Regions from separate parts of the Pseudomonas sp. SDO5215_S409 genome, predicted to be linked through region 1. Evidence: predicted binding sites of a transcription regulator. Region 1 holds the regulator's gene; each other region holds the start of a gene.
The links. Region 1 encodes FliA, which starts transcription of late flagellar genes. Its sites were predicted from a motif close to CTAAAGTTTNNNNNNNNNNNGCCGNTAA; they were not measured.
Positions count from the first base shown of each region.

Region 2: ACW9H9_RS20620 (methyl-accepting chemotaxis protein) is a predicted target of FliA. The motif match lies at 6,471-6,498, and genes of this name have one in related genera.
Region 3: ACW9H9_RS04760 (flagellar protein MotY) is a predicted target of FliA. The motif match lies at 5,468-5,495, and genes of this name have one in related genera.

Region 1 is NZ_JBSVWN010000014.1:4,731-12,863, forward strand. Features, by position in the region: gene ACW9H9_RS10070 (flagellar motor protein) at 1-679, opposite strand, end outside; gene ACW9H9_RS10075 (protein-glutamate methylesterase/protein-glutamine glutaminase) at 679-1,812, opposite strand; gene ACW9H9_RS10080 (chemotaxis protein CheA) at 1,862-4,069, opposite strand; gene ACW9H9_RS10085 (protein phosphatase CheZ) at 4,081-4,869, opposite strand; gene ACW9H9_RS10090 (chemotaxis response regulator CheY) at 4,888-5,262, opposite strand; gene fliA (RNA polymerase sigma factor FliA) at 5,432-6,172, opposite strand; gene fleN (flagellar synthesis regulator FleN) at 6,169-7,002, opposite strand; gene flhF (flagellar biosynthesis protein FlhF) at 7,109-8,133, opposite strand, start outside.
Region 2 is NZ_JBSVWN010000044.1:10,287-18,419, reverse strand. Features, by position in the region: gene ccoN (cytochrome-c oxidase, cbb3-type subunit I) at 1-518, opposite strand, end outside; gene ccoP (cytochrome-c oxidase, cbb3-type subunit III) at 887-1,810, opposite strand; gene ACW9H9_RS20640 (cbb3-type cytochrome oxidase subunit 3) at 1,807-2,007, opposite strand; gene ccoO (cytochrome-c oxidase, cbb3-type subunit II) at 2,011-2,619, opposite strand; gene ccoN (cytochrome-c oxidase, cbb3-type subunit I) at 2,630-4,051, opposite strand; gene ACW9H9_RS20625 (alpha/beta family hydrolase) at 4,131-4,814, shown strand; gene ACW9H9_RS20620 (methyl-accepting chemotaxis protein) at 4,876-6,441, opposite strand; gene ACW9H9_RS20615 (mannose-1-phosphate guanylyltransferase/mannose-6-phosphate isomerase) at 6,895-8,133, shown strand, end outside.
Region 3 is NZ_JBSVWN010000005.1:186,496-194,628, reverse strand. Features, by position in the region: gene ACW9H9_RS04795 (molybdopterin oxidoreductase family protein) at 1-1,390, shown strand, start outside; gene grxD (Grx4 family monothiol glutaredoxin) at 1,490-1,828, shown strand; gene bfr (bacterioferritin) at 1,891-2,361, opposite strand; gene ACW9H9_RS04780 (bacterioferritin-associated ferredoxin) at 2,562-2,780, opposite strand; gene ACW9H9_RS04775 (peroxiredoxin C) at 3,020-3,622, shown strand; gene rnt (ribonuclease T) at 3,684-4,358, opposite strand; gene pyrC (dihydroorotase) at 4,355-5,401, opposite strand; gene ACW9H9_RS04760 (flagellar protein MotY) at 5,559-6,467, shown strand; gene ACW9H9_RS04755 (argininosuccinate synthase) at 6,597-7,814, shown strand.

The DNA of each region.
Region 1 (8,133 bases):
ACAGGATGCCTTCAAGCAACATTTCGCGGTAACGCGACTGACGCAGGGCAATGGACTTGAGCTTGCTGGCCACCGGCAACAGCACCAGGTTGGCACTGGCCACGCCGTAGATGGTGGCCACGAACGCCACGGCAATCCCGCTGCCCAGTTGCGACGGATCGGCGAGGTTGCCCATCACGTGGATCAACCCCATCACCGCGCCGATGATGCCGATGGTCGGCGCGTAGCCGCCCATGCTTTCAAACACCTTGGCGGCATTGATGTCGCGGCTTTCCTGGGTGTAGAAGTCCACCTCCAGAATGCTGCGGATGGCTTCCGGCTCGGCACCGTCGACCAGCAATTGCAGGCCTTTGCGCGCGTAGCTGTCGGGCTCGGCGTCGGCCACGCTTTCGAGGCCCAGCAGGCCTTCCTTGCGGGCCGTGAGGCTCCAGTTGACCACCCGGTCGATGCCGCCCGGCAAGTCGACGCGTGGCGGGAAGAGGATCCAGGCGAGGATCTGGATAGCCCGCTTGAACGAGCTCAGCGGCGCTTGCAGCAAGGCGGCGCCCACCGTGCCACCGATCACGATCAACGCCGCCGGGCCGTTGGCCAGGGCGCCGAGGTGGCCGCCTTCGAGGTAGTTGCCACCAATGATTGCGACAAACGCCATGATGATGCCGATCAGGCTCAATACATCCATCAGTGACAGGCCTCCACCAGGTGTTTGCCAATGTCGTCCAGGCTGTAGACCGCGTCGGCCAGCTCTGCCTTGACGATGGCCATGGGCATGCCGTAGATCACGCAGCTGGCCTCGTCCTGGGCCCAGATCGAACTGCCGCTCTGTTTGAGCAGGCGCGCGCCTTCACGGCCGTCGGCGCCCATGCCGGTGAGTACCACCGCCAGAACTTTGTCGCCGTAGGACTTGGCCGCCGAACCAAAGGTGATGTCCACGCAGGGCTTGTAGTTCAGGCGCTCATCGCCCGGCAGGATTTTTACCGCACCACGGCCATCCACCATCATCTGCTTGCCCCCCGGGGCCAGCAGCGCCAGGCCCGGGCGCAGGATGTCGCCGTCTTCGGCTTCTTTGACGGTGATGCGGCAGAGTTTGTCCAGGCGCTCGGCGAATGCCTTGGTGAACGCCGCAGGCATGTGCTGGATCAACACGATCGGCGCCGGGAAGTTCGCCGGTAGCTGGGTCAGTACCCGCTGTAGGGCGACCGGGCCGCCGGTGGACGTACCAATCGCCACCAGCTTGTAGGCCTTGCGTTTGAGCGCTGGCGAATGAGCGACGTGCGCCGGAGTGCGCACGGGCGCGACCAGAGGGCGCGCAACCGGGGCGGGCGCAGGCGCAGGTGCAGGCCGCCCCAAACTGCCCGGCGTGGCCACCGGCGGCGCCACCGGGGCTGGCGACGGCGTACTGAACAGGCTACGGCGGTTACTGCGCGAAATGCTGTGGACCTTCTCGCACAGCAGTTGCCTGACCTTGTCGGGGTTGCGCGAGATGTCTTCGAAGTTCTTCGGCAAGAAGTCCACTGCGCCCGCATCCAGCGCATCCAGGGTGACCCGGGCGCCTTCATGGGTGAGCGAGGAGAACATCAACACCGGGGTCGGGCAGCGCTGCATGATGTGCCGCACCGCCGTGATGCCGTCCATCATCGGCATCTCGTAGTCCATGGTGATCACGTCCGGCTTCAACGCCAGGGCTTGATCAATCGCCTCTTTGCCGTTGTTGGCCGTGCCGACCACCTGGATGGTCGGGTCGGCGCAAAGAATTTCCGAGACGCGGCGGCGGAAGAAACCCGAGTCGTCCACCACCAGGACCTTGACTGCCATAAACACTCCGTTAGGCCGGGCGAGGGCCTACCGCCCTGCCCTGCCAGAATCAAATACGCCGTGCGGCGTAACGCTTGAGCATGCTCGGAACATCGAGAATCAGCGCGATCCGACCGTCACCGGTAATGGTCGCGCCCGACATGCCTGGCGTTCCTTGCAGCATTTTGCCCAAAGGCTTGATGACCACTTCTTCCTGGCCCACCAGTTGATCGACCACAAAGCCGATGCGCTGGGTGCCCACGGACAGGATCACCACGTGACCTTCACGCTGCTCCTCATGCTTGGCCGAAGCCACCAGCCAGCGCTTGAGGTAGAACAGCGGCAATGCCTTGTCACGCACGATCACCACTTCCTGGCCGTCCACCACGTTGGTGCGCGACAGGTCCAAGTGGAAGATCTCGTTGACGTTGACCAACGGGAAGGCGAACGCCTGGTTGCCCAGCATCACCATCAGGGTGGGCATGATCGCCAGCGTCAGCGGCACCTTGATAACGATCTTGGAGCCCTGGCCCTTGGTCGAGTAGATGTTGATCGAGCCGTTGAGCTGGCTGATCTTGGTCTTCACCACGTCCATGCCCACGCCGCGGCCGGACACGTCAGAGATCTCGGTCTTGGTCGAGAAGCCCGGGGCAAAGATCAGGTTGTAGCAGTCGGTGTCGGTGAGGCGGTCGGCGGCGTCCTTGTCCATCACGCCGCGCTTGACCGCGATGTTGCGCAGAACGGTCGGGTCCATGCCCTTGCCGTCGTCGGTGATCGACAGCAGGATGTGGTCGCCTTCCTGTTCGGCCGCCAGAATCACCTTGCCCAGGCGGTTCTTGCCCGCGGCTTCGCGCTCTTCCGGGGTTTCCACGCCGTGGTCAACCGCGTTGCGCACCAAGTGCACCAGCGGGTCGGCCAGGGCCTCGACGAGGTTTTTGTCCAGGTCGGTTTCTTCGCCCACCAACTCCAGGTTGATCTCTTTTTTGAGCTGGCGCGCCAGGTCGCGAACCAGGCGCGGGAAGCGGCCGAAGACTTTCTTGATCGGCTGCATCCGCGTTTTCATCACGGCGGTTTGCAGGTCGGCGGTGACCACGTCCAGGTTCGACACGGCCTTTTGCATGGCCTCGTCGCTGCTGTTGAGGCCCAGGCGCACCAGGCGATTACGCACCAGCACCAGTTCGCCGACCATGTTCATGATGTCGTCCAGGCGTGCGGTGTCGACGCGCACGGTGGTTTCGGCTTCGCTGACCGGGGATTTTTCCGGGGCGGGCGCGGCCACGGCACGGGCAGGTGCCGGGGCCGGTTTTGCCGGGGCGGGCGCTGCGGGCTTGGCGACGGCGGCCGGGGCCGGTGCGGCCACGGCAGCAGTGGCAGCGGGCGCCTGGGCCACGTCAGAAAACTTGCCCTTGCCGTGCAGTTCATCCAGCAGGGCTTCGAACTCGTTATCGGTAATCAAGCCATCGTCGGCGGGCGCGGCAGCGGCCGGGGCCGCGAGGGTCGGCGCAGCGGCCACGGCGGCCACTTCCGGCAGTGCGTCGGCGGCAAACGTGCCTTTGCCGTGCAACTGGTCCAGCAGGGCTTCGAATTCGTCGTCGGTAATATCGGTGTTGGCCGGTGTCGGCACCTGGGCAGGTGCTGGCGCGGCGGCCACGGCGTCGGGGGCGAACTGCCCCTTGCCGTGCAATTGGTCCAGCAGGGACTCGAACTCAGCGTCCGTAATGTCTTCCGACGCCTGGGCCGCAGCAGGCGCCGCAGCGGGCGCCTCGGCCTGAGCCTTGACGGCGTTCAACGAGTCCAGCAGTTGTTCGAATTCGCTGTCGGTCACATCGCCCGCAGGCTCTTCCACCGGCGCGGGCGCCGCAACGGCAACAGGCGCGGGTGCGTTGTCGGCAGGTTCTGCCAGGCGCGTCAGGGCCGCCAGCAGTTGCGGGGTGGCCGCGGTGATCGGCGCACGGTCGCGCACCTCGCCAAACATGCCGTTGACCGCATCCAGTGCTTCGAGAATCACGTCCATCAATGCCGAGTCGACGTGCCGCTCACCCTTGCGCAGGATGTCGAACACGTTCTCGGCGATGTGGCAGCACTCCACCAGCTCATGGAGCTGGAGGAAGCCGGCGCCCCCTTTTACAGTGTGAAAACCGCGAAAAATGGCATTGAGCAGGTTGGCATCGTCCGGTCGGCTTTCCAGCTCGACCAGTTGTTCCGACAGCTGCTCTAAAATTTCGCCGGCCTCTACAAGGAAATCCTGAAGGATTTCTTCATCGGCGCCGAAGCTCATGTGCGTGCTCCTTAGAAGCCTAAACTGGACAGCAAATCGTCTACGTCATCTTGTCCGGATACGACGTCTTCACGTTTATCGGCATGAATCTGCGGACCTTCACCCTTGGCGAGGTGTTTTTGTGGATCTTTTTCCGAGAGGATCGCCGCGCGGTCATGTTCGATACCGGCAAAGCGGTCCACCTGGCTGGCCATCAACACCAGTTTGAGCAGGTTGCTTTCCACTTCGGTGACCAGTTGGGTCACGCGCTTGATCACCTGGCCGGTGAGGTCCTGGTAATCCTGCGCCAGCAGAATGTCGTTCAGGTTGCTCGATACCGTGCGGCTCTCCTGCTCGCTGCGGTTGAGAAAACTGTCGACCCGGCGCGCCAGCTCGCGAAACTCTTCGGCGCCCACTTCCCGGCGCATGAAGCGCCCCCAGTCCGTGCTCAGGGCCTTGGCCTCGGTGGCCATGCCATTGACCAGCGGCGTGGCGTTTTCCACCAGGTCCATGGTGCGGTTGGCCGCCGCCTCAGTCAGCCTGACCACATAGGACAGGCGCTCGGTGGCATCGGTGATCTGCGACACTTCCTCGGCCTGGGGCATGTGCGGGTCAATGTGAAAATTGACGATCGCACTGTGCAGCTCACGGGTGAGCTTGCCCACTTCCTGGTACAAGCCGCGGTCACGGGTCTGGTTGAGCTCGTGGATCAACTGCACCGCATCGCCGAACTGGCCTTTTTCAAGGCTCTGGACCAGCTCCTGAGCGTGTTTTTTCAGCGTCGACTCAAAATCGCTCTGAGATGTTTCTTTAGGCTCCATAGCTCCCCCGTGGTGGCATCAACCGTGGATGCGCTCGAAGATCTTTTCGATCTTCTCTTTCAACGCCAAGGCGGTGAAGGGCTTGACCACATAGCCGTTGACCCCGGCCTGGGCAGCTTCGATGATCTGCTCGCGCTTGGCTTCGGCGGTGACCATCAGCACAGGGAGGTTGCGCAGTTTTTCATCCGCGCGCACGTGGCGCAGCAGATCGATACCGGTCATGCCCGGCATGTTCCAGTCGGTTACCAGAAAGTCGACGCTGCCGCTGTTGAGGATCGGAATGGCGGTCAACCCGTCATCCGCCTCGATCGTGTTGGTGAACCCCAGGTCACGCAACAGGTTTTTTATGATCCGCCGCATCGTTGAAAAATCATCAACGATGAGGATTTTCATGTTCTTGTCCAATTCGACCTCCAAGCAGTCTTAAACGCGCCCAGCTGCTGGACGCGCCATTTCAATCAACAGGCGTTACACAAAAAGGACTGCCAGGGGTGCACCACGGGCCAATACCACCAAGACCTGCGCCCTGGCGGTGTCGTTCACAGTGTCCCCACACTGCGTGTCAGCGCGCTCGCCACTCACCCAAACGCCCCCGCAAGCGGGCGGCGCACTGGCTGTGCAACTGGCTTACGCGCGATTCGCTGACCCCCAGGACCTCACCGATTTCCTTGAGGTTCAGCTCTTCGTCGTAGTACAGCGCCAACACCAGCCGCTCACGCTCCGGCAGGTTGGCGATCGCCTCTGCCAGGGCGCCCTGGAAGCGTTCATCTTCCAGGTCGCGCGAAGGTTCCAGGTGAGCACTCGCGCCGTCCTCGTGCAGCCCTTCGTGTTCGCCGTCCTGCAACAGGTCGTCGAAACTGAACAAGCGGCTGCCCAAGGTATCGTTCAAAATCCCGTAGTAATCATCGAGACTCAATTGGAGTTCGGCCGCAACTTCATGATCTTTAGCGTCACGGCCGGTTTTTGCTTCAATTGCGCGAATGGCGTCACTGACCATCCGGGTATTTCGGTGCACCGAACGCGGGGCCCAGTCACCTTTACGCACCTCATCGAGCATCGCGCCGCGAATACGGATACCCGCGTACGTCTCGAAACTCGCGCCCTTGCTCGCGTCGTACTTGGTCGACACCTCCAGCAGGCCGATCATGCCGGCCTGGATCAGGTCCTCGACCTGCACACTGGCCGGCAGGCGCGCCAGCAAGTGATAGGCGATGCGCTTGACCAGCGGCGCATAGCGCTCGATCAGCTCCACCTGGCTGTCACGTGCCGACTTTTTGTAAAGGTTGTAGCCGCTCGCTGTCATAGCACCGGTCCCGCGCTCGTCTGATGCACCAATCGCTCGACGAAAAACTCCAGATGCCCCCGCGGGTTGGCGGGCAACGGCCAGGTATCGACCTTCTGGGCAATGGCCTTGAACGCCAGCGCGCATTTGGAACGAGGGAACGCTTCATAGACGGCACGCTGCTTTTGCACAGCCTTGCGCACACACTCGTCGTAGGGCACGGCGCCCACGTATTGTAAGGCGACGTCGAGGAAGCGATCCGTGACCTTGGTCAACTTGGCGAACAGGTTGCGCCCCTCTTGCGGGCTCTGGGCCATGTTGGCCAGCACGCGAAAGCGGTTCATGCCGTAGTCACGGTTAAGCAGTTTGATCAGGGCGTAGGCGTCGGTGATCGAGGTGGGTTCGTCGCACACCACCAACAGGACTTCCTGCGCGGCGCGCACGAAGCTGACCACGGACTCGCCAATGCCGGCGGCGGTGTCGATCACCAGCACGTCAAGGTTGTCGCCAATGTCGCTGAACGCCTGAATCAGGCCCGCGTGCTGGGCCGGGCTCAGGTGCACCATGCTCTGGGTGCCGGAGGCGGCGGGCACGATACGGATCCCGCCGGGGCCTTGCAGCAACACATCGCGCAGGTCGCACCGGCCCTCGATCACATCGGCCAGGGTGTGTTTGGGCGTCAGGCCCAGCAGAACGTCGACGTTCGCCAGCCCCAGGTCCGCGTCCAGCAGCATGACCCGACGGCCAAGCTCTGCCAGGGCCAGGGACAAATTCACTGACACGTTAGTTTTCCCGACGCCACCTTTGCCGCCGGTCACCGCGATCACCTGTACGGGATGCATGCTGCCCATGTTCTTTCTTTACCTTGTCTTGCTGAGACGCAGGCTACACAGGCTGGCCGCGTTAACCGCTTGCAGACCACCGATGTAGGTACATTGCACTGTATTCATATTGCCCTCAGCCGACCTGTTTGGCCGGGCTGTGGTAGAGGTCCGCGAACATGTCGGCCATCGCTTCCTCACTGGGTTCTTCCTGCATTTGTATGCTCACGGCACGGCTGACCAACTGGTGACGGCGCGGCAGATGCAAATCATCCGGGATGCGCGGCCCGTCGGTCAGGTAAGCCACCGGCAACTCATGGGCGATGGCCAGGCTCAGCACTTCGCCCAGGTTGGCGGTTTCGTCGAGTTTAGTCAGGATGCAACCGGCCAGCCCGCAGCGCTTGTAGCTGTGGTAGGCGGCGGTCAGCACCTGCTTCTGGCTGGTGGTGGCCAGCACCAGGTAATTCTTTGCCTTGATCCCGCGACCGGCCAGGCTCTCGAGCTGCATGCGCAGCGCCGGATCACTGGCTTGCAGGCCTGCGGTGTCGATCAACACCACGCGCTTGCGCAGCAGCGGGTCAAGCGCGTTGACCAGCGACTGGCCTGGGTCCAGGTGCGTAACCGGCACATTGAGGATACGGCCCAGGGTCCTGAGCTGCTCCTGGGCGCCAATGCGGTAGCTGTCCATGCTGACCAGCGCAATGTTCTGCGCGCCGTACTTGAGCACGTAGCGCGCCGCGAGCTTGGCCAGCGTGGTGGTCTTGCCCATGCCGGCGGGGCCGACCATGGCGATCACGCCGCCTTCTTCCAGGGGTTCGAGTTCCGGGGTGACGATCATGCGCGCCAGGTGCGCCAAGAGCATGCGCCAGGCTTGGCGCGGGTCGTCGATTTCGGTGGTCAGCGCCAGCAGGTCGCGTGACAACGGGCCGGACAAGCCGATGCGTTGCAAGCGGCGCCACAGGTTGGCCTGCTGCGGCTTGCTGCCTTGCAGTTGGGTCCAGGCCAGCGAACCCAGTTGCACTTCCAGCAATTCGCGCAGGCCATTGAGCTCGCTGCGCATCGAGTCCAGCGCACGCGAGTCCACAGACGGGGCCGGGGCTGGCGCGGCAGGGCGTGGTGGCTCGACAAACGTCGGCTCTACCAGCGGCTCGGCTGCAGTCA
Region 2 (8,133 bases), on a different contig from region 1:
GCGGTCACGAGGATGAAGGCGCCGTAGAACCAGTTACCCACATAGATGTGTTTGGTCTTGCGCTTGACGATGGTGCCGAAAAACACCACCGCGTAAGTCACCCAGACAATGGCCAGCAAAATGGCGATCGGCCATTCCAGTTCGGCGTATTCCTTGGTGGTGGTATAGCCCAGCGGCAGGGTGATGATTGCCCCGACGATGACCGCTTGCCAGCCCCAGAAGGTAAAGGCGGCGAGGGCGTCGGAGATCAGTCGCGTCTGGCACGTGCGCTGCACCACGTAGTAGGAGGTGGCGAACAGCGCACACCCGCCGAAGGCGAAGATCACAAGGTTGGTGTGCAGCGGGCGCAGGCGGCCAAAGGTCGTCCACGGCAGGCCGAAGTTCAACTCGGGCCATACCAGTTGCGAGGCGATGAAAACGCCGAGCCCCATCCCTAGGATCCCCCACACCACCGTCATGACGGCGAATTGGCGGACCACCTTATAGTTATAAGCAGTCGGACTGATTGCTGTGCTCATTCTAAGGTTCCACGGTTATAAATTTTTTTATAGTTAAAAAACGGCCGCAAGTATGGAGAAAGCAAGATTCCAATGCAACGCGTGGTGACCTGCGTCAATGCGCTGCGCACCCTGATCTGTGCCCTTTCCCTGTTTGGAGTAGGGACAAAATTGGGCACGTAAAGCTGACGGATCGGTCAGAAAAATACAAGCGTCTCGATTACTTCTGACTGCGTGTGTTTAAACCCGCGTCAGACCAACCTCAGCCGTCGTGGAAACAAGCGTAGACCCGAATGGTAGGAGGGGAAAGGACAGTGCCGCACGCGGTGCGAAAAACCGCTGCAAGCGCCAAGCCGGTGGCTCTTTGCTTGCAGCGTGTGGCGGGAGGTTTAGCGCGGCTCTTTTTGCGAGAGGCTATAAACATAGGCCGCCAGCAGGTGGACTTTGTCAGCGCCTTGCAGGTCGGCCTGGGCGGGCATCTGGCCTTGGCGGCCGTGGCGCACGGTCTGCTGCAATTGCGCAAGGCTGGTGCCGTAGATGAAGCCGCCTGGCTGGGTCAGGTCGGGCGCGCCCATGGCGGGCATGCCGTGGCCTTCCAACCCGTGACAGGCCACGCAGGTGGTGGTGAACGCGGCTTTGCCTGCCGCCAGGTCGACGTTGCTGTCGGCCGGCAAGGGCAATTGGGCCAGGTCGTGGCGCACGTAGGCGGCGACGTTTTTTACACCGGCCTCGCCCAAGACCTCACCCCAGGCGGGCATCGCGGCGTGACGGCCGTTCATGATGCTCGTCTTGATCGCCTCGGCCGAGCCGCCCCAGCGCCAGAGGTTGTCGGCAAGGTTAGGGAAACCATAGGCGCCCTTGGCGTCCGAGCCGTGGCACACCGAGCAGTTGGAGGCGAACAGACGTGCGCCCATTTTCAGTGCCTGGGGGTCCTTGGCCACTTCTTCCACCGGCAGGGCGGCGAATTTGGCGTAGAGGGGCCCGAACCGGGCGTCGGCGCGGGCCATCTCTTTGTCCCACTCCTTGGCTTGGGTCCAGCCGTCCTCATAGCCCGGCAGGATGCCTTTCCAGTTGCCCAGGCCCGGGTAGAGCACCAGGTAGCCGAGGGCAAACACCAGCGTGGCGGCGAACAGCACGAACCACCATTGCGGCAGCGGGTTGTCGTACTCCTCGATCCCGTCGAATGCGTGGCCCAAGGTCTGGTCTACACTGCCGCGGGTTTCGCCCCTGCGCGTGCCGATCAACAGCCAGGCCAGGCCGACCAGGCTGCCCAGGGTCAGTACGCAGATCCATGTGCTCCAAAAGGTGGTCATGGCCGGGGGCTCCTTGTAGTGGGCGCTGCTTGCGCGTCGGTGGGCGAGGGTTCGTCGGCAAAGGGCAGTTGGCGCGCCTGTTCGAACTCGGCGGTGCGGCGGCGGCTGAACACCCACATCGACAACCCGATAAAGGCAATGGCAACCACCAGCGTGCCCACGCCGCGAATGGTGCCTGCGTCATATGCAAATCCCATGGTTCACCTCTTGCTCTTGATGGCAGTGCCGAGCACTTGCAGGTAGGCCACCAGGGCGTCCATCTCGGTCTTGCCTTTGAGGCTGGCGACGGCGCCGCTGATGTCCTCGTCGGTGTACGGCACGCCCAGCGTGCGCATCACCTTGAGTTTGGTTTCGGTGCTGCTGCTGTCGACCTGGGCGGTGACCAGCCACGGGTAGGCCGGCATTTTTGACTCCGGCACCACGTTGCGCGGGTTGTACAGGTGCGCGCGGTGCCAGTCGTCCGAGTAGCGGGCGCCGACGCGGGCCAGGTCCGGGCCGGTGCGCTTGGAGCCCCACAGGAAGGGGTGGTCCCACACGCTTTCCCCGGCCACCGAGTAGTGGCCATAACGTTCGGTTTCGGCGCGAAACGGGCGGATCATCTGCGAATGGCACTGCACGCAGCCTTCGCGAATGTAGATATCGCGGCCTTCCAACTGCAGCGCGGTGTAGGGCTTCATGCCGTCGACCGGCTTGTTGGTCACGTCCTGGAAAAACAATGGAACGATCTGCGTCAGGCCGCCAATGCTCACGGCCAGCACCATCAACAGCATCAGCAGGCCGACGTTTTTTTCAAGCGTTTCGTGTTTCATCACGGAGTCCTCAGGCCAGTTGCGCCGCAGCGGTGATTTCGGCAGGCGCCGCCCGCACGGTGCGCCAGGTGTTGTAGGCCATCAGGAACATGCCGCTGAGAAAGATCGCCCCGCCCACCAGCCGCACGATGAAGCCGGGGTGGCTGGCCACCAGGGTTTCGACGAAGGAGTAGGTGAGCGTGCCGTCCTCGTTGATCGCACGCCACATCAGGCCCTGGGCGATGCCGTTGACCCACATCGAGGCGATGTAGAGCACAGTGCCGATCGTGGCCAGCCAGAAGTGCGCGTTGATCAGGCCGAGGCTGTGCATCTGCTCGCGGCCGAAGACTTTGGGGATCATGTGGTACAGCGCGCCGATGGAGATCATCGCCACCCAGCCCAGGGCACCCGCGTGGACGTGGCCGATGGTCCAGTCGGTGTAGTGGGAGAGGGCGTTGACGGTCTTGATCGCCATCATCGGGCCTTCAAAGGTCGACATGCCGTAGAACGCCAGCGACACCACCAGAAAGCGCAGGATCGGATCGCTGCGCAACTTATGCCAGGCGCCCGAGAGGGTCATCATGCCGTTGATCATGCCGCCCCAGCTCGGGGCCAGCAGCACCAGTGACATCACCATGCCCAGCGACTGTGCCCAGTCTGGCAGCGCGGTGTAATGCAGGTGGTGAGGGCCGGCCCAGATGTACAGCGTGATCAGCGCCCAGAAGTGCACGATGGACAGGCGATACGAATACACCGGGCGTTCGGCCTGTTTGGGCACGAAGTAATACATCATCCCCAAAAAGCCTGCGGTGAGGAAAAAGCCCACAGCGTTATGCCCATACCACCACTGCACCATAGCATCCGTCGCACCGCCGTACAGCGAGTAGGACTTGGTCAGGCTGACCGGGATCTCAAGGTTATTGACGATGTGCAAGATGGCCACAGTGATGATGAACGCACCGAAGAACCAGTTGCCGACATAGATGTGCCGGGTGTTGCGTTGCATCACCGTGCCGAAGAATACGATGGCGTAGGCCACCCAGACGACGGTGATGAGGAGGTCGATGGGCCATTCCAGTTCGGCGTATTCCTTGGAACTGGTGTAGCCCAGTGGCAAGGTGATAGCCGCCAGCACAATCACCAACTGCCAGCCCCAGAAGCAGAACGCCGCGATTTTTGGCGCGAAGAGCCGGGTCTGGCAGGTGCGTTGCACCGTGTAGAACGAGCTGGCAAACAGTGCACAGCCCCCAAAGGCGAAGATCACGGCATTGGTGTGCAAAGGGCGCAGGCGGCCGAAACTGGTCCAGGGCAAGTCGAAGTTGAGGGCGGGCCAAACCAATTGGGCGGCGAGAAAAACCCCGAGTCCCATGCCGACGATGCCCCACACCACCGTCATAATGGCGAATTGGCGGACCACCTTATAGTTGTAGGCGGTACTTGAAGTAGTGTTCATGGTTCCCCATCCACGGTTCAACCCAAGCCAATGCGGCGCTTGGGCTGGAGTTATAGGCAGACTAAAAAGCGAGGCAAGCATGGGAGAAGAGCACAAGGCCAGTATTGACGGGGATCAATGGGCGCAGTGTGTCCAGGCGCAGGGCTGGCTGTGGAATGCCGCGCATGGCGAGGCCCTGGGCACGTTGATTTTGGCCCATGGCGCGGGCGCGCCGATGGACTCGAGTTTCATGAATGACATGGCTGCACGCCTTGCCGCACAGGGCGTGAACGTCGTGCGCTTCGAGTTTGCGTACATGGCCCAGCGCCGGCTCGACGGGGGTAAGCGCCCGCCGAACCCGGCGCCCAAATTGCTCGAATGCTGGCGTGAGGTGTATACCCAGGTGCGACGCCATGTCACGGGGCGCCTGGCCATTGGCGGCAAGTCCATGGGCGGGCGCATGGCCAGCCTGCTGGCGGACGAACTGGGCGCGGACGCGCTGGTGTGCCTGGGGTATCCGTTTTACGCGGTGGGCAAGCCCGAGAAACCGCGGGTGGAACACTTGGCGGGTTTGCAGGCACGAACATTGATTGTGCAGGGCGAGCGGGATGCGCTGGGCAATCGGGCGGCGGTGCAAGGGTATGTGTTATCGCCGAGCATCGCGCTGATGTGGCTGGAGGCGGCCGATCATGACTTAAAGCCGCTGAAGGCTTCGGGGTTCAGTCATGAGCAACATCTGCAGGCGGCGGCGGTAGCGGTGGCCGGGTTTATCGGCGCACGCTAGAAGCGCATTACGACCTACCCGCCCGTTCAGAATGCGTTCCAAACAGGCGGGTGGGCGTGGGTCAGCGGTTAAAACGCTCCACCAGCGAGTACTGGGTATTGGCCGTATGCGTCAACTCTTCACTCAACTGCGCCGAATTAAGTGCCTGCTCCGAGGTCTGATCCGCCAGCAAGGCAATCGTGCTGATATTGCGGCTGATCTCTTCCGCCACCGAGCTTTGCTCCTCGGTCGCTGCGGCAATCTGGGTGGTCATGTCGGTGATGTGCGCCACCGCCTCACTGATCCCCACCAACGCCTTGTCCGCCTCCATTACCCGCGCCACACCTTCTTCGGCCTGGCGATGCCCGGCGTCCATGGTCTGCACGGCCGCATTGGCGGTTTGCTGCAATTTGGCGATCAACGCGTGGATCTGCCCGGTGGACTCGCTGGTACGTTGGGCCAATTGCCGCACTTCGTCGGCCACCACCGCAAACCCCCGGCCCATCTCCCCGGCGCGGGCCGCTTCGATGGCGGCGTTCAGGGCCAGCAGGTTGGTCTGGTCGGCGATGCCTTTGATCACATCCACCACGCCGCCGATTTCGTCACTGTCCTTGGCCAACTGGGTCACCGTCACGCCGGTTTCACCCACGGCGGTGGACAAGCGCTGAATGGCCTCGCGGGTTTCCCCGGCAATGTCGCGACCACGGCCGGTCAGGCGATTGGCTTCCTGAGTGGCATCGGCGGTGCGCTGCACATGGCTCGCCACTTCCTGGGTGGTGGCGGCCATCTGGTTGACAGCGGTCGCCACCTGCTCGGTTTCCACGCGCTGGCGTTCCAGGCCGCTGGAGCTGTTATGCGCCAGGGTGTTGGACTGCGCTGCCTGATCGTTGAGGTGCTCGGCGGTGTCCTGCAGGCGCGTCAGGCACGTCTTCAGGCGGGCTTCCTGGCTGAGAATCGACATCTCCAGCCGCGCCTGCGCGCCCCGGCTGTCGGTGTACATCTGCGCGATCAACGGGTCGGACGTGGTTTGCTCCGCCAACCGCAGCAAACGCTTGAGGCCACGCTGCTGCCAACTCAGGCCCAACAGGCCCAGCGGCACCGACAGCGCAGCGGCCAGGGCAAAACCCCAGTGCGAGTTCAGCCACACGCCAATCAGAAAACTCAACTGACTGACCAGAATAAACGGCAGCCAGTCCTGCACCACCGGCAACCACTTGTCGCGGCGCGGAATAGCGGACTTGCCCTGGTTGATGCGCTGGTAAAGCGCCTCGGCACGGCGGATCTGTTCGGCGGTGGGCTTGACCCGCACGGACTCGTAACCGACCACCTGGTTGCCATCGAAGACCGGCGTCACATAGGCGTTGACCCAATAGTGATCGCCGTTCTTGCAACGGTTCTTGACGATGCCCATCCATGGCAAGCCTTGTTTGAGCGTGGACCACATGTGTGCAAACACCGCGGACGGGACGTCCGGGTGGCGAACCAGGTTGTGCGGGGCACGCACCAGCTCGTCACGCGAAAACCCACTGATCTCGACGAAAGCGTCGTTGCAGTAGGTAATCACGCCTTTGGCATCTGTGGTTGAGATCAACCGTTGCTGAGCGGGGAAGGTACGTTCGCGCTGGGTAACGGGTTGGTTATTACGCATGGTTGTTCAATCCGCAAGGCTTTGAGGAGTTGTCGGCAGGTCCGGGAAATTGTTGAGGGGAAATTGTTAGGGTGTATTTTCCCTCCTTGTGTTGTTGGGAAAATGACAGCTTTGGCCAGCGGCCCGGTGCTGGGCACCGACAAGTTCCGGCTGTATTTGGTTGGTGTATGTACCCTCAAAGTCGAAAATCGACACGGATCGAAAAAACCGCTGCTTTTTCACTCGAAACGCCTCCATGGTCGCGGAGGAGGCTTGTCTTTAACTAGACAAAAAGGGCCTTTTGAGAAAGAATGCCGCCTTTTGTAAGAAATTATTGTATTTGCCTCCCCTATGCAGATAGACGGTGTGGCGTTTTTTAATTGAAGCAATTTTTATATTACTTTGCTTTCAAATCTGCGTATCGCCAGGGGAGGGAGGCGCGGTTTGAAGTGAAATTGCGTAAAGGAGTACTGAGTGACGCTTATTCCGGTAATTATTTGCGGCGGTGCGGGCAGCCGTCTCTGGCCTGTTTCGCGTTCTGCGCACCCCAAGCCATTTATCGAGTTACCCGACGGCGGTAATTTGATTCGCAAAACATTCAATCGCGCATTGGCTTTAAAGGGCGTGGCCGAAGTATTGACCATCACTAACCGTGATCTCTATTTCAAAACTCTCGATGAATACGGTGCAGCCGCCCCCCATTTTACCAACCTGAGTTTCGTTCTTGAGCCTTTCGGTCGTAATACTGCAGCGGCAGTTGCAGTGGCGGCTCAAGAGGTTGCCCGAGCTCATGGGCATGATGCCATCATGCTGGTTCTTCCTGCCGATCACTTGATTGATGACCAGGCAGCATTTGCTGCTGCCGTTGAGTCTGCCTCGCGGTTGGCCGAAAGCGGTCTGCTGGTGACTTTTGGTGTGACTCCCGAGTATCCGGAAACCGGCTACGGCTATGTTCAGAAAAACATAAATGAACCGCTGGGCTCCGGTTTCAAGGTGAGACGGTTCGTCGAAAAACCGGATCTGGAAACGGCCAAAGGTTACCTGGAGTCCGGTGAGTACTTTTGGAACTCCGGCATGTTCTGTTTCCGCGCAGGCACCCTGGTTGAAGAAATGGCGCTGTGCGCACCCGATGTTTCCAGTGCGGTCGACGTTTGTTTGGCTGGGTCGGGGACGATGCAGGGCAGCGGTCATCGCAGCCTGCATCTTGAGCCACAGAGCTTTGCTAATGTCCCGGATATCTCTATCGATTTCGCGCTGATGGAGCGGTCAAGCAAAGTAGCAACGGTGCCTTGCGATATCGGCTGGAGCGATATCGGCTCCTGGAATGCGATGAGTGAGCTGTCCTTACCGGATGAGCAGGGTAACCGTATTGAGGGTGAAGCTGTTTTGCATGCGGCCAGCAACAATTACGTACGAAGCCCACGTCGGCTGACCGCCTTGGTCGGCGTCGAAGATCTGCTTATTGTCGATACACCTGATGCCTTGCTGGTTGCACACAAAGATCATGCGCAAGACATCAAGGCAATTACCGCACAGCTGAAGAAAAGCGGTCATCGCACACATCACGACCATACGACGGTTCGCCGCCCCTGGGGGACTTATACGACCCTAGAGGAAGGTCAGCGCTTCAAGATCAAACGTATCGTGGTCAAGCCGCAGGCATCGCTGTCTTTGCAGATGCACCACCATCGTAGCGAGCACTGGATCGTGGTG
Region 3 (8,133 bases), on a different contig from region 1:
GCTGTTTACCGAGGGGCGTGTTCGCGACAGCCATTTGCCGGTGGACGGTCTTGACGCCGTACGCGAGGCCGTCGCGGGCTTCACGGCCGAGGCCATGAGCGGCCTGTGCGCGGTGCCCGCCGAGCAGATTCGCCAGTTGGCGCGGGACTTTGCGGCCGCCGACACAGCGGTCTGCTATGGCCGCATGGGGGTGTCTACCCAGGCGTTCGGCACGTTGTGCCATTGGCTGGTGCAGTTGATCAACCTGGTGACCGGCAACCTGGACCGGGTCGGCGGCGCCCTGTGCACCTCGCCGGCGGTGGATTTGGTGGCGTCGACCTCGGGCGGGCATTTCAACCGGTGGCAGAGCCGGGTGTCCGGGCGGCCGGAGTACGGTGGCGAGCTGCCGGTGTCGGCGCTGGCCGAAGAGATGCTGACCGAAGGCGAGGGGCAAATCCGTGCGTTGGTGACCGTTGCGGGCAACCCGGTGCTGTCCACGCCCAATGGCCGCCAGCTCGAGCAGGCGCTGGAGGGGCTGGAGTTCATGGTGAGCATTGACCTGTACATCAACGAAACCACACGTTATGCCGACCTGATCCTGCCGTCGACTTCGGCGCTGGAGAACGATCACTACGACACCACCTTCAACATGTTTGCGGTGCGAAATGTCACCCGCTTCAACCGCGCCATCCTGCCCAAGCCCGAAGGCGCGTTGCATGACTGGGAAATTTTCGTCGGCCTGGCGCAGGCCTTTGCCGCAAAAACCGGGAACGCCCTCAAGCCCACGATGGCACCTGCGCAGATGATCGACGTCGGTTTGCGCGCCGGGCCTTACGGGGACGCAAGCGAACAGAAGTTGTCAATTGCCGCGCTTGCCGAGCATCCACATGGGCTCGACTTGGGGCCACTGCGGCCTAACCTGCAAGCCCGCTTGGAAACCGCCAACGGGCGTGTACAGGCGGCGCCCCCGGTGATCCTTGCGGACCTGGCGCGTTTTGCGGCGCAACCGCTGCCGCACGCCGATGAGTTGCTGTTGATCGGCCGCCGCCATGTGCGCAGCAATAATTCGTGGATGCACAACTATCACCGGCTGGTGAAGGGCAAGCCCCGGCACCAGTTGCTGATGCACCCCGACGACCTTGTCCAGCGCTCGCTAAGCGATGGCCAGCGGGTGCGGGTGAGTTCGCGCATTGGCACGATCGAGGTGGAGGTGCTGGCCAGCCCGGACATGATGCCGGGGGTGGTCAGCCTGCCGCACGGCTGGGGCCATGGCCGGCCCGGCGTGCAGATGAGCATCGCCAGCGGCCAGCCCGGCGCGAGTGCCAATGACCTGACGGACGAGCGCCATTTGGATGAGTTGTCGGGCAATGCCGCCTTGAACGGGGTGCCGGTGCAGGTAGCGGCCGCGTGAGAATTGTCCGACGCAGAGCCCGAGCGTCACGCTAGGGTTTGCGTTACAATGCGCCACCGTGCCGACCTGTGAGTCGCAAAGTTCCAGCCGAGGTGTTCCATGGATATCATCGAAACGATTAAAGAGCAGATTGCCAACAACACCATTCTGCTTTACATGAAAGGCGCCCCGAACGCGCCTCAGTGCGGTTTCTCCGCGAAGGCCTCCCAGGCCATCATGCAGTGTGGCGAAAAATTCGCTTACGTAGACATCCTGCAGAACCCGGAAATTCGCGCCAACCTGCCCAAGTACGCCAACTGGCCAACCTTCCCGCAGCTGTGGGTAGCCGGTGAACTGGTCGGCGGCAGCGACATCATCACCGAGATGTTCGCCAACGGTGAGTTGCAGACCCTGGTCAAGGACGCGGCGGCAAAAGCGGCAGCCAAGACCGAAGCCTGATTATCACAGGCCATAAAAAGCCCCGCTTCTCCAACAGAGAGCGGGGCTTTTTAGTGGGCGGGTTATTCGCCCATCTGCGATTGCAGGTAGTTCTCCAGGCTCACTTTGCCGATCAGGCCCAGTTGGGTTTCCAGCCAGTCGATGTGTTCTTCCTGGTCTTCGAGGATGTCTTCGAGCAACTCGCGGCTGCCGAAGTCGCCGTGCGTTTCGCAATGTGCGATGGCGGCCTTGATGTCGGTGTGGCTCTTGTGTTCCAGGCCCAGGTCGCAGGTGATCATTTCTTCGGTGTTTTCACCGATGCTCAACCGGCCCAGGTCCTGCACGTTCGGCAGGCCTTCCAGAAAGAGGATGCGCTTGATCAGCGTGTCCGCGTCTTTCATGGCCTGGATGGACTCTTTGTATTCTTTCTTGCCCAGCTTCTCCAGACCCCAATCGTCGTACATGCGTGCATGCAGGAAGTATTGATTGATCGCGACCAGTTCATTGGCAAGGATCTTATTGAGATGCTGGATGACTGTGATGTCGCCTTTCATGGTTGGGGTCCTGCCCTGTAATCGCTGTGTAGAAGCGGAGTTTGAGCTGGACAACTAGGGGTGTCAAACCTAAGTTATTGAATAATAAATGAAAATTAATCGGAATAAGAATGTTTGTGTTCCGCGTCTTGACGCTAACTAATTGAATTACGGGCATAAAAAAACCGGACACTGAGTCCGGTTCTTTAAAACATGCCTGATCAGGCGTGTGTAAATTCTGCCGCGTAGGGCATGGCCGCCTGGGCGGTTTGCAGCTTGGTCAGCGTTTCGCGTACCACTTGCTTGGCAAGGCAGGCACATTTGCCGCATTGGCTCGCAACGCCTGTGGTTTCACGCACTTCCTTGTAGCTGCAGCAACCTTCGTAGATTGCATCGCGGATTTGTCCGTCGGTGACGCCTTTGCAGAGGCAGACATACATAAGGGAGAACCATCGCGGGTTTAAGGCTTAAGTGCGGTGGATCTTAATGTTAACGAGAATGATTGTCAAAGTAGTTTCTTGAGGTGGAGGGGTTGGCCGTTTGGCGCGCTGACGAACGGATTTTTTCAGGTATGATGGTCGGTCTTTACGAAGAGGGTATCGCGTCACCGGGTTGTCGTTTATCCACGGCACACTCACGATTCGACCCGTTTACTTCAATCACCACCAGGAGATATCCAATGAGCGTACTCGTCGGCAAACAAGCCCCAGATTTCGACGTTCCAGCTGTCCTCGGCAATGGCGAAATCGTTGACAGCTTCAAGCTGTCTGAAGCCATCAAAGGCAAATACGGCCTGGTGTTTTTCTACCCGCTGGACTTCACCTTCGTCTGCCCGTCCGAGCTGATCGCCCTGGACCACCGCATGGACGATTTCAAGGCGCGTAACGTTGAAGTGGTTGCCGTGTCCATTGACTCCCATTTCACCCACAACGCCTGGCGCAACACGGCCATCAACGATGGCGGTATCGGCAAAGTCAAATACACCATGGCGGCTGACCTCAAGCACGACATCGCCAAGGCCTACGACGTTGAGTCCGAAGGCGGCGTGGCATTCCGTGGCGCCTTCCTGATCGATGACAAGGGCGTTGTGCGCTCGCAGATCGTCAACGACCTGCCGCTGGGCCGCAACATGGAAGAGCTGATCCGTCTGGTCGACGCTCTGCAATTCCACGAAGAGCACGGCGAAGTGTGCCCGGCCAACTGGAAAAAAGGCGACAAGGGCATGAACGCTTCGCCAGAAGGCGTTGCGGCTTACCTGTCCGAGAACGCTGGCAAGCTGTAAGCCGGGTTCGCGGTACAAAAAAACCGGCCTGAGAAGGCCGGTTTTTTTATGCGCGGGTGGCTCAGTCGTTGAAGTCTTCCCAGCCGCCCATGTCTTTCCAGCGGTTGACGATGCCGCAGAACAGCTCGGCGGTCTTTTCGGTGTCGTAGCGGGCCGAGTGGGCCTCACGACCGTCAAAGTCGATACCGGCGGCCTGACAGGCCTTGGCCAGCACGGTCTGGCCATACGCCAGGCCCGCGAGGGTGGCGGTGTCAAAGCTGGAGAACGGGTGGAACGGGTTGCGTTTCATGTCCAGGCGCGCCACGGCGGCGTTCAGGAAGCCCAAGTCGAAACTGCTGTTGTGGCCAACCAGGATCGCACGCTTGCAGCCGTTGGCTTTGAGGGCCTTGCGCACACCGCGAAAGATATCGGTCAGCGCGGCTTCCTCACTCACGGCCATGCGTAGCGGGTGGTCCAGCTTGATCCCGGTGAACTCCAGCGCAGCGGCTTCGATGTTGGCGCCTTCAAACGGCTCCACACGGAAAAAGTGCGTGTGATCGGGGTAGACGAAACCCTGTTCATCCATGCTGATGGTGGTCGCGGCGATTTCCAGCAGCGCGTCGGTGTTGCAGTTGAAACCGCCGGTTTCTACGTCGATAACGACCGGCAGATAACCGCGAAAACGTGCGGCCATCGGGTGACGGGAACCGCCGCCACCGCCATGTTCGGGTTCGTCGTCGTAATGGTCTTCACTCACAGCTGTTCCTCCAGCAGGCGCCAGCGCAGTGTTTCACCGGCGCGCAGCGGGATAACGGTCAGGTCGCCAAACGGCAGGCTGGCAGGTGCGGTCCAGTCTTCGCGGACCAGGGTAATGCGGTCGGTGTTCGCCGCCAGGCCATAAAAGCGCGGGCCGTTGAGGCTGGCAAAACCTTCGAGTTTGTCCAGGGCATTGCGCTGCTCGAACGCTTCGGCATACAGCTCGATCGCCGCGTAGGCCGTGTAGCAGCCTGCGCAACCACACGCCGCTTCTTTGGCGTGCTGGGCGTGAGGGGCCGAGTCGGTGCCGAGGAAAAACTTCGGGTTACCGCTGGTCGCGGCATCCAGCAGCGCCACCTGGTGGGTGTTGCGCTTGAGGATCGGCAAGCAATAAAAGTGCGGCCGAATCCCGCCCACCAGCATGTGGTTGCGGTTGTAGAGCAGGTGATGCGCGGTGATGGTCGCTCCGACATTGGCCGCAGCCTCGGTGACGAACTGCACGGCATCGGCGGTGGTGATGTGCTCGAAGACCACCTTGAGGGTGGGGAACCGCTCGACGAGGCGGCGCATGTGCTCGTCGATGAAGATCTTCTCGCGGTCGAACACGTCGACATCGCCCCGGGTGACTTCGCCGTGGATCAGCAGCGGCATGCCCACCTCGGCCATCGCTTCGATGGCCGGCAGGATCTTGTCGATGCTGGTCACGCCGGAATCGGAGTTGGTGGTCGCCCCGGCCGGGTACAGCTTGGCGGCGTAGACAAAGCCTGTGGCCTTGGCGGCGCGAATCTCTTCGGGCTGGGTGCGGTCGGTGAGGTACAGCACCATCAACGGTTCGAAGCGGCTGCCGGTCGGCCGTGCAGCGAGGATGCGCTGGCGATAGGCGTCGGCTTCAGCGGCGTTGCGCACCGGAGGTACCAGGTTGGGCATGATGATGGCGCGGCCAAACGTGCGCGCTACATCGGCCACGGTTTGAGGCAACGCAGCACCATCGCGAAGATGAATATGCCAGTCGTCGGGACGCAGCAGGGTCAGGCGGTCGGACATTGGGAATTCCAGGCGGGTCAATCTGGGTGGGAATGCTACCGGAAAAGCCTCTTGCAGGCACTCGCTATCAAGTTTTGCCGGACGTGACCGATATCCCCAGGTATGCCTTAACGATGTATGACGCTGTGAAGTGTTGTAAAAACCAGTGGAGCCTCCCGTGCGCCAGCATTATCTAGCCCTGCTCAGTGTGTTTGCCAGCCTGCCCGCGATGGCCCTCACGTTCCAGACGCGTCTGGAAAATATTGAGTGGAAGGTGGAAGGCGATAAGTTCGAGTGCCGCTTGAGCCAGCCGATCGCCGATTTTGGCTCGGGCGAGTTTGTACGCCGTGCGGGTGAGCAGGCGACATTTCGTCTGAAAGCCTACAGCGGCGCGCTCGGCGGGGGTTCCGCTACCTTGCTGGCGGCGGCAGCGCCGTGGCAGCCGGGGCGTGGCGATATCAATTTGGGCGCGGTGCGGGTGGGCACGGGCGATGTGCTGTTCAACAGCTCCCAAGCCCAGGCCGGTCGCCTGTTCACCGGCTTGCTCGAAGGGCGTAGCCCGACGGTGCGCCATTACGGTCGCGACGGCGGCTACTCCGAAATTCGCCTGTTGCCGGTGAAGTTCGGCAAGGCCTACAGCGACTATCAGCTGTGTACCGCCAAGTTGCTGTCGATGAATTTCGAGCAGGTCAAGCAGACCGAAGTGGGCTTTCCCGGTGGCGGAATCGAGCTGGATGCGGCCGCCAAGGCCCGCTTGGCGGTCATTCTGGAGTTCATGAAGGCCGACCCCACCGTCAATCACATCGAGCTCAACGGCCATTCCGACAACAGCGGCAACCGCTTGACCAACCGGGACGTGTCGCGCCGTCGCGCACTGGCCGTGATGGACTATTTCAAGGCCAACGGCATTGCCGAGTCGCAGATAACGTTGCGCTTTCACGGTGAAAGCTACCCCTTGGCCCCCAATACCAACGCGGCCAACCGGGCGAAAAACCGCCGGGTGAACATCCAGCTTGAGCGGGTGCCCGCTGCTGAAAAACCGGTGCCGCAAGCCAAAGGCCCGAGCGGCGCGGCTGTCACGTCATAAAGTGCGGCGATTCGTCGCTGCCTCGACATAATCTGTCGCTTTATCTTCATTTGCTGTCGCGCCTCTGTAATTCCACGGTTTTGGTCGGTAGAATCGACGGCTTTCCGTACAACCCCGTGGAGTGATGGCATGGCCGACGTAAACAAGGTCGTTCTCGCGTATTCCGGCGGCCTGGACACTTCGGTGATCCTCAAGTGGCTGCAGGATACTTATAACTGTGAAGTGGTGACGTTCACCGCTGACCTGGGCCAGGGCGAAGAGGTCGAACCTGCACGTGCCAAGGCGCAAGCCATGGGCGTGAAAGAGATCTACATTGACGACCTGCGTGAAGAATTCGTCCGCGATTTCGTTTTCCCGATGTTTCGCGCCAACACCGTCTACGAAGGCGAGTACCTGCTGGGTACTTCCATCGCACGTCCGCTGATCGCCAAGCGTCTGATCGAAATCGCCAACGAAACCGGCGCCGACGCCATTTCCCACGGCGCGACCGGCAAGGGCAACGACCAGGTGCGTTTTGAACTGGGTGCCTACGCGCTCAAGCCCGGCGTGAAAGTGATTGCGCCTTGGCGCGAATGGGATCTGCTGTCCCGTGAAAAGCTGATGGATTACGCTGAAAAGCACGCAATCCCGATCGAGCGTCACGGTAAGAAAAAGTCCCCGTACTCGATGGATGCCAACCTGCTGCACATCTCCTATGAAGGCGGCGTGCTGGAAGACACCTGGACCGAGCACGAAGAAGACATGTGGCGCTGGACCGTCTCCCCGGAGAACGCACCAGACCAGGCCCAGTACCTGGAACTGACCTACCGCAACGGTGACATCGTCGCACTGGACGGCGTGGAAATGACCCCGGCCACCGTGCTCGCCACCCTGAACCGCATCGGCGGCCAACACGGTATCGGCCGCCTGGACATCGTCGAGAACCGCTACGTGGGCATGAAGTCCCGCGGTTGCTACGAAACTCCGGGCGGCACCATCATGCTGCGCGCTCACCGCGCCATCGAGTCCATCACCCTGGACCGCGAAGTCGCTCACCTCAAAGACGAGTTGATGGCCAAGTACGCCAGCCTGATCTACACCGGCTACTGGTGGAGCCCTGAGCGTCTGATGCTGCAACAGATGATCGATGCGTCCCAGGCCAACGTGAACGGCGTTGTGCGCCTGAAGCTGTACAAGGGCAACGTGATCGTCACCGGTCGCAAGTCCGATGATTCGCTGTTCGACGCCAACATCGCCACTTTTGAAGAAGACGGCGGTGCCTACAACCAGGCGGACGCGGCGGGGTTCATCAAGCTGAACGCCCTGCGTATGCGCATCGCGGCCAACAAAGGTCGCAAGTTGTTCTAAGCGCATCAGGCGGTAGCAAAAGGCTCCTTTGTTAAGGGGCCTTTTTTTTGCGTTTTAAAAAGTGGATGTCATGTGAGTCATGTTTATTTTTTAAACGGCTGGCGTGGATTTTTGGCAATAAGGTTTAGGCGGTGTTTATTTGTAGGCCGGTTCTTTTGAGTGCGTGGCGCTCGCTTATTGGCAGAAACATTGAGTGGGGGACTTATCTGCCCATTTAGCGGAACTATGTATGACAGAAATTTCACTCAGGCATGTGCAGTGAGTCTGTAGAGCGCTGACATTTCTGTAGGAATTATCGAGTACTGAGCCTATGTTAAAT